3 regions of the Weizmannia sp. FSL K6-0777 genome follow, and region 2 is predicted to be linked to each of the others. Evidence: predicted binding sites of a transcription regulator. Region 2 holds the regulator's gene; each other region holds the start of a gene.

What was found. Region 2 encodes Rex, which represses fermentation and respiration genes when NADH is low (regulators of the CRP and FNR family bind a similar motif). Its sites were predicted from a motif close to TTGTGAAATATTTCACAA; they were not measured.
Region 1: NST70_RS12480 (formate/nitrite transporter family protein) is a predicted target of Rex. The motif match lies at 2,455-2,472, and genes of this name have one in related genera.
Region 3: NST70_RS03205 (L-lactate dehydrogenase) is a predicted target of Rex. The motif match lies at 2,874-2,891, and genes of this name have one in related genera.

Annotation. Positions count from the first base shown of each region.
Region 1 covers NZ_CP151971.1:2,593,892-2,598,172, forward strand. Annotated here, with positions in the region: gene NST70_RS12465 (amino acid ABC transporter substrate-binding protein) at 1-95, shown strand, start outside; gene NST70_RS12470 (amino acid ABC transporter permease) at 82-774, shown strand; gene NST70_RS12475 (amino acid ABC transporter ATP-binding protein) at 787-1,524, shown strand; gene NST70_RS12480 (formate/nitrite transporter family protein) at 1,587-2,423, opposite strand; partial or broken gene NST70_RS12485 (IS630 family transposase) at 3,091-4,140, opposite strand.
Region 2 covers NZ_CP151971.1:3,320,403-3,324,683, forward strand. Annotated here, with positions in the region: gene NST70_RS15880 (CPBP family intramembrane glutamic endopeptidase) at 1-408, shown strand, start outside; gene NST70_RS15885 (YdiK family protein) at 405-602, shown strand; gene tatC (twin-arginine translocase subunit TatC) at 639-1,403, opposite strand; gene NST70_RS15895 (redox-sensing transcriptional repressor Rex) at 1,554-2,237, opposite strand; gene NST70_RS15900 (ABC-F family ATP-binding cassette domain-containing protein) at 2,552-4,281, shown strand, end outside.
Region 3 covers NZ_CP151971.1:698,153-702,433, reverse strand. Annotated here, with positions in the region: gene NST70_RS03210 (3D domain-containing protein) at 261-1,448, shown strand; gene NST70_RS03205 (L-lactate dehydrogenase) at 1,659-2,597, opposite strand; gene ppc (phosphoenolpyruvate carboxylase) at 3,606-4,281, shown strand, end outside.

The DNA.
Region 1 (4,281 bases), 730 kb from region 2:
CAGACAAAGTAAATGATGCTTTAAAAGATATGAAAAAAGACGGCACACTAACAAAAATTTCAAAGAAATGGTTTGGTGAAGATGTTTCCCAATAACCTTGCGTTTATCAGCAGCAACCAGCTGCATTTGGTGCAAAGTTCCCTTCTGTCGATGCTGAAGGGAGCTTTGCATTATACGATTCCATTAACGATCATCACTTTCTGTATCGGTCTTGTGCTGGCACTTGCCACGGCGCTGGCACGAATTTCCGGTATTAAAATACTGGAATGGATTGCCCGAATCTATGTCTCAGCAATCCGCGGAACCCCGTTGCTTGTGCAATTATTTATCATTTTTTACGGGCTGCCGTCTGTGCACATTACCATTGGTTCTTTTCCAGCCGCCATTATCGGCTTTTCGCTCAATGTCGGCGCGTATGCATCAGAAATTATCAGGGCAGCGATTTTGTCGATTCCAAAGGGACAATGGGAAGCAGCCTATTCGATCGGGATGAACTATTCACAGGCTTTGAGAAGAATTGTACTCCCACAGGCCGTCCGCGTATCGGTACCGCCACTTTCTAATACGTTTATCAGTCTCGTGAAGGATACGTCTCTTGCTTCCTTGATTTTGGTGGCCGATCTGTTCCGTAAAGCCCAGGAAATTGCCTCCACCACTTATCAATTTATGCTGCTGTATGTCGAAGCGGCCTTTTTGTACTGGGTGATTTGTTTGATTCTCTCAATAATCCAGCAAAAGTTGGAAGGCCGTTTTGATAAATACATCAGCAAGTAAGGAGGGACCTGTATGATTCGAATAGAAGGGTTACATAAACAATTCGGCAACCTTGAAGTGCTGAAAGGCATTGACTTAACCATTGAAAAAGGGAAAGTGATCGTCATCATCGGCCCATCCGGTTCTGGTAAAACCACGCTGCTCCGCTGTATGAATGCCCTTGAAATCCCAAATCAAGGCAGAGTACAGATCGGTGATGTATCCGTTGACTTTTCCCAACATCCCAATAAAAAAGAACGCGCGGCTTTGCGGCAAAAATCCGGCATGGTTTTCCAACAGTACAATCTTTTCCCGCATAAAACGGTTCTCGAAAATGTGATTGAGGGGCCTATCATTGTAAAAAGGAAAAACCGCCAGGATGCAGTAAAAAAAGCTGAAATGCTGCTGGAAAAGGTAGGCCTGCTTGATAAAAAAGATGCGTATCCGGCAAGCCTTTCCGGCGGTCAGCAGCAGCGCGCCGGGATTGCGCGGGCGCTTGCGATGGAGCCGGAAGTAATGCTGTTTGACGAACCGACATCCGCACTGGACCCGGAACTTGTGAGCGGCGTGCTAAATGTGATGAAGGAGCTTGCTGAAGAAGGGATGACAATGGCCGTTGTCACACACGAAATGCGGTTTGCCCGCGAAGTTGCAGACAAGGTGATTTTCATGGATGGCGGTGTCATCCTGGAGCAAGGCAAACCGGAAGAAGTATTCCATCATCCAAAAAACGCACGGACCAAGCAATTCCTGCAGCTGATTCAAAGCTAATGAAACGGATCAGGTTTTTCGATATAAAACGAGCTGCCCTCTATCAGGCAGCTCGTTTTATATTACTTGATTTTTTCAGCCGAAAAAGGGGATACGGTGTGTGTGTCAACAACAGCAACCGGCACTTTTTCTTTTTTCTTTGATGTTAAGAAGGCGTACATGGCACCGACAAAGACGCCGCCGCCAATCATATTGCCGAGCGTTACCACACCAAGGTTGTGCAAAATGCCCACGAGTGTAATGGTATCCGGGTGTGGTGCGGCAAGTGCCAGCGAGAACAGCACCATATTGGCAATGCTGTGTTCGTAGCCTGAAATGACGAAGCCAAACACGAGCAGCATCATCGAAGCGATTTTAGCCCCGTCTCCCTTTACGTTTATCGGAACCCAGAACCCTAAACAAACAAGCCAGTTACAAAGAATCGAACGGAAAAACATTTGGGCCGTCGTCAGGCTAATTTTCCCACCAACAACCGACATTAAAAACTGGCTGTTATCCGAATCCGCATAGAGTCCGCTGTAATGGATAAACAGCGCGAAAATCGCCGCACCGATCAAATTTCCGGCATACGTTGCCACCCAGTTTGTGAGCGCATCTTTCCAAGTTGTCGCTTTTTTTACCGTGCTCATTGTCATCATCATCGTATTGCCGGTAAAAAGCTCGCCGCCGCCAAACATAATAAGCACAAGCGCTGCGCCAAAAAATATTGAAGCCATAAAGGAAGTAACCGGAGACTTCGCATCAAAAAACGGCTCAGCAAGACGGTAACATATTATAATGGCAAAACCGATGAACATACTTGCCAACGCTGCTTTTGTCACATAACGAAGCAAGGATTCTTCCAGATATTTTTTCTTATTTAATGCCATTTGAACAACAGATTCAACGGCCTCGTACATAAACACCATCTCCAACATGAAAAATGTTTAATTGTGAATCATATCACAAACAACTGCCTTTCTATCATATCCCCTTTTTCCCTGTTTGTGTTTGTATATATTTTGAACGTTTATGAAGCGATTACACGAGAAAAGACTATTGATAGGCCGTCAGAGCTGCCCTATTTTACAAGCCAAAATCCGAGAAAATATTATATGTATATAATATTCATATTTAACAAAAAAGTATTGCTATTAAAGTCCTTTTTCATTAAAATAAGTTACAGAAAGAGAAGATTTGAGGAAGGATATAGAAAAAAATTAATTGAACGGAAAATTGCGGAGGGTACAAATGCTGCAAAGTCATTCTTATCGAATACTACATAATAAACTCAGTTTGGTTTGTCTTCTCCTTATTTTATTCATTCCTTGTGTGGAAATCATACAATTACTTATCAACCAAATCCAGTTTGGTGATAAGTGGGATCCTGCTTTTGCATTTTTCCTGACAGGCTCAAGCAGAGCGCATGGAGCACAAATCGTCTTAATTTGGTTTTTGCCAATTTATTTCTTGATTGCTTTTTCGGACGATGCCATATTGGATTATAAATTGGGATACAGAAATGTAGTCGTTAATAAAATCGGAATCAAAAAATACTGTTCAGAAAAGATACTATATAAGATGAACTTAAGTTTTTGACAGCTCTAATCTAACAAGCAGCCGGTCAATGACTTCTTGGCTCTTTTGGCTGGCTTGTTTCATAAATTCCGCCACGTGGGAGCGAATTTGGTAAAATTTGCTGAAAAAGACGTTGTTTACGACATCTTGCTTTAGCCACTTCCATAATCCTTCCACTGGGTTCTACTCAGGGCTGTATTTAGGAAGAAAAACAAATTCCATTCGTGGATTTTCTTTCAGGAAATCCTTGATAAATTGTGATTGATGCACTTTGCTGTTGTCCAAAACCATTACAATTTTACCTTGCGGGTATTTACTTAAAATGAGTTCTACAAAACGTCTAAAGGCCAAGGAATTACTTTTTTCTTCTTCATAGTGCGTAATTTCGCCGGTTTCATAGTTTATGGCAGCGAACAGCTTTGCACCCTTATGCTGGCCGTATGTTTTGATTTTTCGCTGCTGTCCTTTTGGGAACCAGTTATACTGCAGAGCCTGATAAGCACGGATGAATGCCTCATCTTCGAATAACAGGTGATCGATGATCCCATTCTCCAGTTGCTGTTTTAGCTTTAGGAAAGTGACTTCTTTGAATGCTTTTTGCTCTTCAGGATCTGCTTTTGCCAAAGTATATGTGGCCTTTGTATAGCTAAACCCAAGCCGGTGTAACATTTTAGAAACGCCCCTTGGGGTATACGACTGTTGAAATTCACGCTGGATCCAATCGGCGATTAACGGGAGCGTCCAAGTGTATTTTGCTTCGAACCCAACTTCTGCAGGGGTTTTGTTTATAATGGTTTCGGCCAACTGCTTTTGTTGATCTTCCGTTAATTTCTCAGGTTTACCTGTTGGTTTTTTCATTTGAAGGCTGGAGATTCCTCCTTCTTCATAAGCATGACAGTAATTCATGACCGTTTGCCGGGTACGTCCTATAATCTTAGCAATTTCTGGATAAGTCCGGCCTTCTAAATGTAACAGCACAGAGAGATAACGCTCATAAAGATGTTTATCCCTTGTGTTTTGCATAGCGTTTCGCAATTGTTCAAGTTCTTGATTCAACATTTTTTCTCCGCCCTTTTTAGGATAGTTACAATCTATATACCCAAAAAAGGACCGAGGAAGTGAGCAAAAATGATTAATTCGTTTTATATAGATTAAAAAAAGATAAGAATGGAGATTACTTCATTCAACATTCCGGTTATT
Region 2 (4,281 bases):
TTATTCGGTGCCCCGGCTGCCTCCAACAATACGCAGCAAATCATGGCGCTGATTGAAAGATTTCCGCTCGTCATCCTCATCAGCTCGATCGCAGGGCCGATTCTCGAGGAAATCGTTTTTCGGAAAATCATTTTCGGCACGCTGCGCAGGCGCTTTTCATTCCTTTTATCCGGTATTGTCAGCTCGGTTATTTTCGGACTCGCGCATACCGAACCGAGCCACTTGTTTTTATATTCCCTTTTAGGGCTGACGCTCGCTTATTTATACGAGAAAACAAACCGGATCACCGTTTCCATGTTTGCGCATGTTTCCATGAACACGATTGTGGTCGTGAGGCTGCTTTTGCACCCGTCCGTTCTGCAGACATCCGTACATGAAATTTACAGCTCAATTGGAGGACTTCTATGATGAGACCACTTTTTTCAGGGATTGTAAACTGCCTGCTCGGGGCTTTGTTCACTTATTTTGCCATTCAGCAGGTACAAGTGGGCGGCTGGGGCTTTTTTTCTTATTTACTGCTGTTGATTGCAACATTGGATCTGGGTTCCGGCATCAGGCTGATCTTTCTCCATTTCAAGCTGAAAAACTCAGTGAAAAAATAAAAGCCGTTTTCCGGCTCCGTCCGGAAAACGGCTTTCTTATTCAGAAGCAATCGTCTGTTCATCCATTGGCATTTCTTTTGCCGCTTTTTTGGCATTGCGGTACGCCATTTTCGAAATCAGTGTGCTTGCTTCATACAGCAAAACGAGTGGAACAAAGGTAATCAGCTGCGAAAACACGTCCGGCGGGGTGATGATGCCGGCAGCTGCAATCAAAGCAAGATACGCATATTTTCTTACCTTTTTCAACAGTCTCGGCGTAATGATGCCAAGCCGGGTCAGAAACAGGACCACGACCGGCATTTGGAACACAAAGCCAAACGGAAGCGTGATCTCTAGCAGAAACTGAATATACTCCCGGATCCCGATCACCGCACGAATGCCCATTTCATTTGACAAGCCCATCATAAACTTCACCATCAGCGGACAAAGCACGAAATAGGAAAAAGAAACGCCGGCTATAAAAAGCAAGATGGAAACAGGAATGTAACTTAATGTCAGTTTCTTTTCTTTCTCATACAGCCCCGGGCTTATAAACGCCCAAAGCTGGTACAAAATCACCGGCAGGGTCAATAGGCATGCGATCACAACCGAAACTTCCATAAAAACCTTAATAGGATCGGTTACCCTGAAGGCATTCATCGTGAACATGCCGGCATTTTTGGCATGCTGCAAATAACGTATAACAGGTTTTGCGGTAAAAAAGCCAACAACCAGGGCAAACAGAAAGAAAATGAGAACGGTAATTAACCGCTTTCTCAATTCCTGGATGTGTCCGGTAACCGGCATTTTTTTCGTATTCATCGCCGTTCCCCTTTAAGTGCCGGCGTTGAATCCGCCCTTTTCCCTTTGCACGCCACAGCCAAATCCGGCCATTGCCATTTGCGCCTGCATTCCGTTTTCAATCGGGCCACCCCCTGTACCCACTATGATAACGGAAAAAAAGCTTTTTGGCTATGGCTTCGCAACCGGCTCTTTTGTTTCTTTCAAATTTTCTTCATCATTTGAATAATGTTTTAAAAAATAGATCAGTGCCTGTAGTTCCACGGCCAGGTCAATATGATGGACGCGGATATCCGGCGGCACGTTCAGCCGGGCAGGTGTAAAGTTTAAAACGCCTTTTACATTTGTACTGGCAAGCTCGTCTGTCACTGCCTGGGCACTGGAAGCGGGGACCGTCAAAATCACAACCGTCACATCTTCCGCGCAAAGCCGTTCTCTTAATTCGTCCATGCTGTAAACAGGCACATTGCCAACATGGCTCCCCACCTTCCCGGGGTCATTGTCAAATGCCATCACAATCCGTGCGCTGTTATTCTTCGAAAAATTGTAATTCAAAAGGGCTGTACCGAGGTTCCCAACGCCAACCAGCGCTACATCTGTGATCTCATCCTGGTTCAGCGTCTTGCCGAAAAAAGACAATAAATATTTTACATTATAACCATAACCTTTTTTTCCAAGTGCCCCGAAGTAGGAAAAATCCCTGCGTATCGTAGCGGAGTCGACTTTCACCGCTTCACTCAGTTCCGCCGAGGATACCCTTTGCTTGCCAAGTGTATATAAATTTCTCAGGTACCGGTAATATAATGGAAGCCGTTTTGCAGTGGCTTGCGGTATTTTTACTGATTCATCCTTCATGTGAAATCCCCCAAGTTGAAAGCTTAAGTTTTTTGTGCTGTTGGTTCCAATCGTGCGTCCATTCCAGAATGGCAGCGCTGCCATTCTTCATTATAATATTACTCCTATCTGAGCAAAGAAAAAATATGTTTTAAAAAAATGCCTGCATGCGTCTTTTTCTCTCTCCAACTATGTTAAATATATCACAAGTAAGCATTTTTTTCATGGGTTTTTACGAATTTATGTGAAAAGTTTTTTGACAAATTCCGATCACGCCGGTTGAGTTGCAGTTCGCCTTCCTGTACACTTACAATGGTATAGAGGTGAACATAAAGATGATGTTGCTGCAAGTTCAACAAGTCACAAAATATTATGGCGCTGAACTTATTTTATCGGATATAAAATTAGAAATTCAAACAAAAGACCGGATTGCCTTGGTCGGGAGAAACGGGGCCGGCAAATCGACCCTCCTGAAAATCATCGCCGGCCAGCTTTCTTATGATGAAGGTTCCATCATTATGCCGAATGGTGTCGAAATCGGTTATCTCGCCCAAAATACCGGACTCGAATCGGATCTGTCCATTTGGGACGAAATGATGTCGGTTTTTAAAAATTTGCTGGATATGGAAAAACAGCTTCGCGAATACGAACAAAAAATGGCCGACCCTAAGATTTATAACCGCCCGGCGGAGTATGAAAAAGTGCTGCATGCTTATGATACTTTGCAGACACGTTTTAAAGATGAAGGCGGATATCAGATCGAAGCGGATATCCGGTCCGTTCTGCATGGCTTCCGTTTTGACCAGTACGACTACAACACCCCGATCCGGACATTAAGCGGCGGGCAAAAAACACGCCTTGCATTGGCGAAATTGCTGCTCACAAAGCCGGACATCCTCATTTTGGATGAGCCGACAAACCATCTCGATATCGAAACGCTCACCTGGCTGGAGCAATATTTACAAGGCTATGAAGGCGCCATTCTGATCGTGTCCCATGACCGTTATTTTCTGGATAAAGTCGTCAACCAGGTCTATGAAATTTCAAGGCATTCTATTAAAAAATACCACGGCAACTACAGCCGGTATCTGGAACAAAAGGCCGCCCAGTACGAGCGAGAGGTCAAACAATATGAAAAGCAGCAGGAAGAAGTTGCGAAATTGCAGGCATTCATCCAAAAAAACATTGCCCGTGCCACCACGACAAAGCGGGCGCAAAGTAGGAGGAAACAACTGGAAAAAATGGAATTGATGGACAAGCCGCTTGGCGATGAAAAATCTGCCCGGTTTTCGTTTGAAATTGCCAAACAAAGCGGGAACGAAGTCCTTCATGTCCGGGATGCTGCCATCGGCTACGACGGGGAGCCGGTTGCCAAAAACATCCATCTTTCAGTCAAAAAACAAGACAGTGTTGCCCTTGTCGGCCCGAACGGCATCGGCAAGTCAACGCTTTTGAAATCGATTATCCGGAGAATCCCGCTGATATCCGGCACGATCGAATATGGCTCCAACGTTATGACCGGCTATTACGATCAAGAACTGGCCGACTTATCTTCCAATAAAACGGTCCTCCGGGAATTATGGGATACATACCCGCTGAAAACAGAAAAAGAAATCCGCACGGCACTCGGGAATTTTCTTTTTTCCGGCGATGACGTTTTAAAAACCGTCTCATCCTTAAGCGGCGGCGAAAAAGCCCGGCTTGCCCTCGCCAAATTGATGCTGGAAAAGGCGAACTTTCTAATTTTAGATGAACCGACAAACCACCTTGATTTGGACAGTAAAGAAGTACTGGAAAATGCGCTCATCGATTACCCGGGAACGATTTTGTTCATTTCCCACGACCGCTATTTCATTAACCGGATTGCCACAAAAGTGGTGGAGCTCTCGCCGGAGGGAACCCGTGAATTTCTCGGCGACTATGATTATTATGTGCAAAAAAAAGAAGAAATGCTGGAAATTGCACGCCTGGAAAACACGAAACAAGAAAAGGTTAAAGCGGAACAGCCGGCGAAAAACAACTACCGGCAGGATAAAGAAGCAAAAAAACGCGAGCGGCAAAAAAA
Region 3 (4,281 bases), 970 kb from region 2:
CACAGTGATTTGCCGCTGTACCCGCTTTATTTCTTTTTGCTGCTTTTCATACGCCTGGAGGCAGAAGTCTTATAACTGCCCATCATCATGCGAAAAAGCACCCAAATCTATCTTTTCCCTTTTTCGCATGATTTGAGTCCGTTTTCATTCTCGTAATATGAATTTAATCGTATTGTAATCTTCCTTTCTGCCTATTTGTGTTATAACAAGAGTACGGAGAAGGGAGTTGTCTTATGCACTTAAAAAGGCGAATTGCAGTTATGGCGTTTGCCATATTCGTTGGCACGGCACAACTAAATGCCTATGCAGAAACAGATCAAGGTTCCTTACAGAAAAAATTGGATGAAAATACGCAAACCATTCAAAAGAAAGAATCGGAGAAAAAAGCCGTCGAAAGCAAAATGGAAAATTTGCAAAAAGACTGGAACGCATTGCAATCATCCATTCAGAAAAATAAAGAAAATATCGCAGCAACTGAAGCGAAAATCCAGTCAGCAAAAGATTTGATTGAAAAGAAAAAAGAGGAAATCGTAAAGCTGGAGGACCAAGTTTCTGCACGGGAAGGCGTGATTAAAAAACGCCTCGTTGCCATGCAAAAAAACAACCAATACGACTATGTGATTGAAACGATTTTAAACGCGGAAAGCATTGGCGACCTGATCAACCGGGTCAGTGCAGTCGCGACACTGCTGAACGCTGATACAAGCCTTTTGGATCAGCAAAAAGCGGACCTTGCGAAAATTGAAGCCGATAAAAAAGCCATTGCAGACCAGGAAAAAGTGCTCGAACAGGAGCAGGCAAACTTGAAAAGCAGCCAGGCAAAACTGCAAACAAATTTAAAAGAAAAGGAAAAAGCATTGTCGGGATTAAAATCGAAGTATGACAGCATTCAAAATGAGCTGTCAAAAGCGGAACAAAAACAAACCGACTTGAATACGAAAATCAGCAACCTGCAAAAAGAAATAAAGGCACAGCAGGCGGCCGCAAAAGCAAGGGAAGAAGCCCTCGCAAAACAAGCGAGCGAAGCTGAAGCCGAAAAGGCAGCGGAAGCGCAAGCTGAAAAAACAGCAGAAACACAAGCGAAAAAACCAGCGGAAGCCGGTGCCGGGAAAACGGCCGGAACCAAATCCGCCGCATCTTCCGGCCACAGCACGCCACAAGGCAAATCCTTTTATGTGACGGCGACATCTTATAACCATGAAGATACGAAGCTGGATATTACCGCTTTGGGATATAACATTAAGAAAAACCCGAACATGAAATTGATCGCTGTCGATCCATCGGTCATCCCGCTCGGCAGCAAAGTCTGGGTTGAAGGATACGGGGTTGCCATCGCAGCCGATACCGGCGGTGCCATTAAGGGCCATATCATCGATGTCCTGATGCCGAACAAAAAAGCTTCCATCGCATGGGGGCGCCGTACGGTCAAAGTGATCATATTGAATTAAGAAAAAGCAGCCTTGAATCGATTCAAGGCTGCTTTTTTATATCCGCCTATGGCAGGCCCGCTCCTAACCCCGGCAAAAAACAGGCCCATGCTTTTCCCGGAAAGCGGGGCAAGCATGGGCACTTTTTTCGGCAGTCCGCCTTAAGCAGGCGCCGGGATTTTTTTCAAAGAAAAAGCCGGGCCTCCCATGAAGCCCGGCCGGCACAAATGCTTACAATACCGGTGCCATTGTTTCTTTTAGCACTTTTACAGAATGATTGAACTGTTCCTGTTCTTTTTCGTTCAGTTTGATTTCAACCACTTCACGGATGCCCTGGCGATTGATGATGGCCGGAACGCCAACGTACACATCGCTGTTTCCGTATTGGCCTTCAAGAAATGCAGAGACCGTCAATACGCTGTTTTCATTGTTCAGGATTGCCCTTGTAATCCGGGTCAGGGACATCCCGATGCCGTAAAATGTGGCCCCTTTTCGTTCAATAATATGATAAGCCGCATCTCTCGTATTGACAAAAATGTCATCTAACGTCTTTTCGTCAATAATTCCTTTTTGTAGATAGCTTTCAATCGTATCGTAACCGATATTTGTATGGCTCCATACCGGAAGTTCCGTATCGCCGTGTTCGCCGATAATCGCAGCATGCACATTGCGCGGGTCAATTCCAAATTGGGCGCTCAAAGAGTTGCGGAGACGCGCGGAGTCAAGCACTGTGCCCGAACCGATAACATGTTCTTTCGGCAGGCCGGACTCTTTCCAAGTTACATATGTCAAAATGTCAACCGGGTTGCTGGCAACAAGAAAAATCCCGTTAAAGCCGCTGTCCATGATGCTCTTAATCATGCCTTTAAAAATTTTTGCGTTTTTGGCAACAAGATCAAGCCTTGTTTCGCCCGGTTTTTGCGGGGAACCTGCCGTAATGACAACAAGATCGGCAGTGCCGCAATCGGAATAATCGCCTTTCCAAACGCGGGTCGGCGTAGGCGCAAATGGCAGGCCGTGGTTCAGGTCCATGGCTTCCCCTTCTGCTTTTGCTTCGTTAATATCGATTAAAACAAGCTCTTCTGCAACACCCTGATTAATCATGGCGTAGCAGTAACTTGTACCAACTGCACCCGTTCCAACCACTGCAATACGATTGACTTTTTTCATGTATAATCTTCCTTCCCATCAAAAGTAAAAAATATATCCACTGTATGAAAGCAGTTTTGCAAGCCCGGCATGGCGGGCCCCTATCCAGTCTATGGATATTGTGCCAACTCCTAATGGATTCCATACTGCTTTTCCTTTAAAGCAGGACAATTAAACTTTTGCAGCAATTGCTGCCGTGCGGTTTGTGAAATAGATGGACGGCATGCCCTTTTATGGCTGAAATTGACTGTTCCGTTCATTTTCCTTCATTCCACATGGGTAAGTATACCACTATTTTTGTGATCAGATTCACATATTTTATGGCGAAAATTTGAAAATTTATCTGCCCAAATGCCCGGTTTTAAAGGAAAATGACGGTTTTTCAAAATTATCCGTTTACATTTTTCACAAATGGCTTTATTTGAAAGAGCCAGATATGTAAGCGTTATTCATTCTTGTGCTGATTTTCACAAAGTGCCCCGGATGGAGGAATAAATGGCTGATCCCGCCCAAATGATCTCTGCCATTTTTGCTCCTGAATGCCTGCCCTCCAAAAAAGCGGGTGCTGCCCGCTTAAAAAAACCCGCTTCACATGCATGGAGGCGTGCACGCCAGGCATCGACAAAAACGCAACTGCCCAGCCATTCATGTCTGCATCATAAATGGACACCGTGCGGACAGCCAGTACGACGGGCATAATAAAGCCGGCCATAAAATCAATTTTATATAAGTAAATTTTTTCTCTCCATACCGGCTGCTTTCATTTATTATCAAAGAAGAAGAGAACGGTTTCACTGCCAATTCTTTTCTTTCCATCTCCGGTACTTGCCACATTAAAAACACGAATGATATTCATCATTGACTTTCAATCGTTCGCATTTTATCCTTAATTTATCCCTTTATGCGGGAAATGTTCCTTTACTGGTTTTTAATTTTATAAAGTATTAGACTTTTTTCATTTTACAAGTATAATAATAAGTATCATTTTCTTTGTGCATTTTTCTGACCAAATGAAAGGAGCGATTATCCTTGCATCAAATTGATGAAAAGAAAGCCCCCCGGATGGCCCTGCAGGCAGACATGGATTTTCTCGCCGGGCTGCTGGATAAAGTGATCCTATTTGAAGGCGGCGAAGCATTGCTCAAAACAATCCAAAATATTCGCTCCCTGGCACAAAAAGCGAGGGAAACCGGCGATGAGGCTTTCTACCTTCAATTAAAAAAAGAAATTACAGACCTGAATCCGCCAGAACGGCAGGAAGTCATCCGCGCTTTCTCTACCTATCTGCAATTATTTAATATTACCGAGCAAAATTTCAGAATTAAGCGCCGGCGGGAGTACCAGTCGGAAGATACAGACCAGGTCCAACCGCGTTCACTTGAAGATGGCATCGAAACGCTGCGGAAAGAAAAAGTGCCGGCTGAAATGGTTGCAGAACTGCTGGACAGTTTATCGCTTGAACTGATTATAACGGCACACCCGACAGAAGCAACGAGGCGGACCATTCTGCAAATCCACAAACGTATTGCAGACCTTTTAAAAGCGCTCGAATATGCCAACACCCGTTATGAGAAAAAAGTCATTGAAGAAACGATTTTGAATGAGATTACCATTTTATGGCAAAGTTCCGAAATCCGCGAGAAAAAACCGTCCGTTCTCGACGAAGTGAAAAACGGGCTTTACTATTTCGACAATGTCCTGTTCG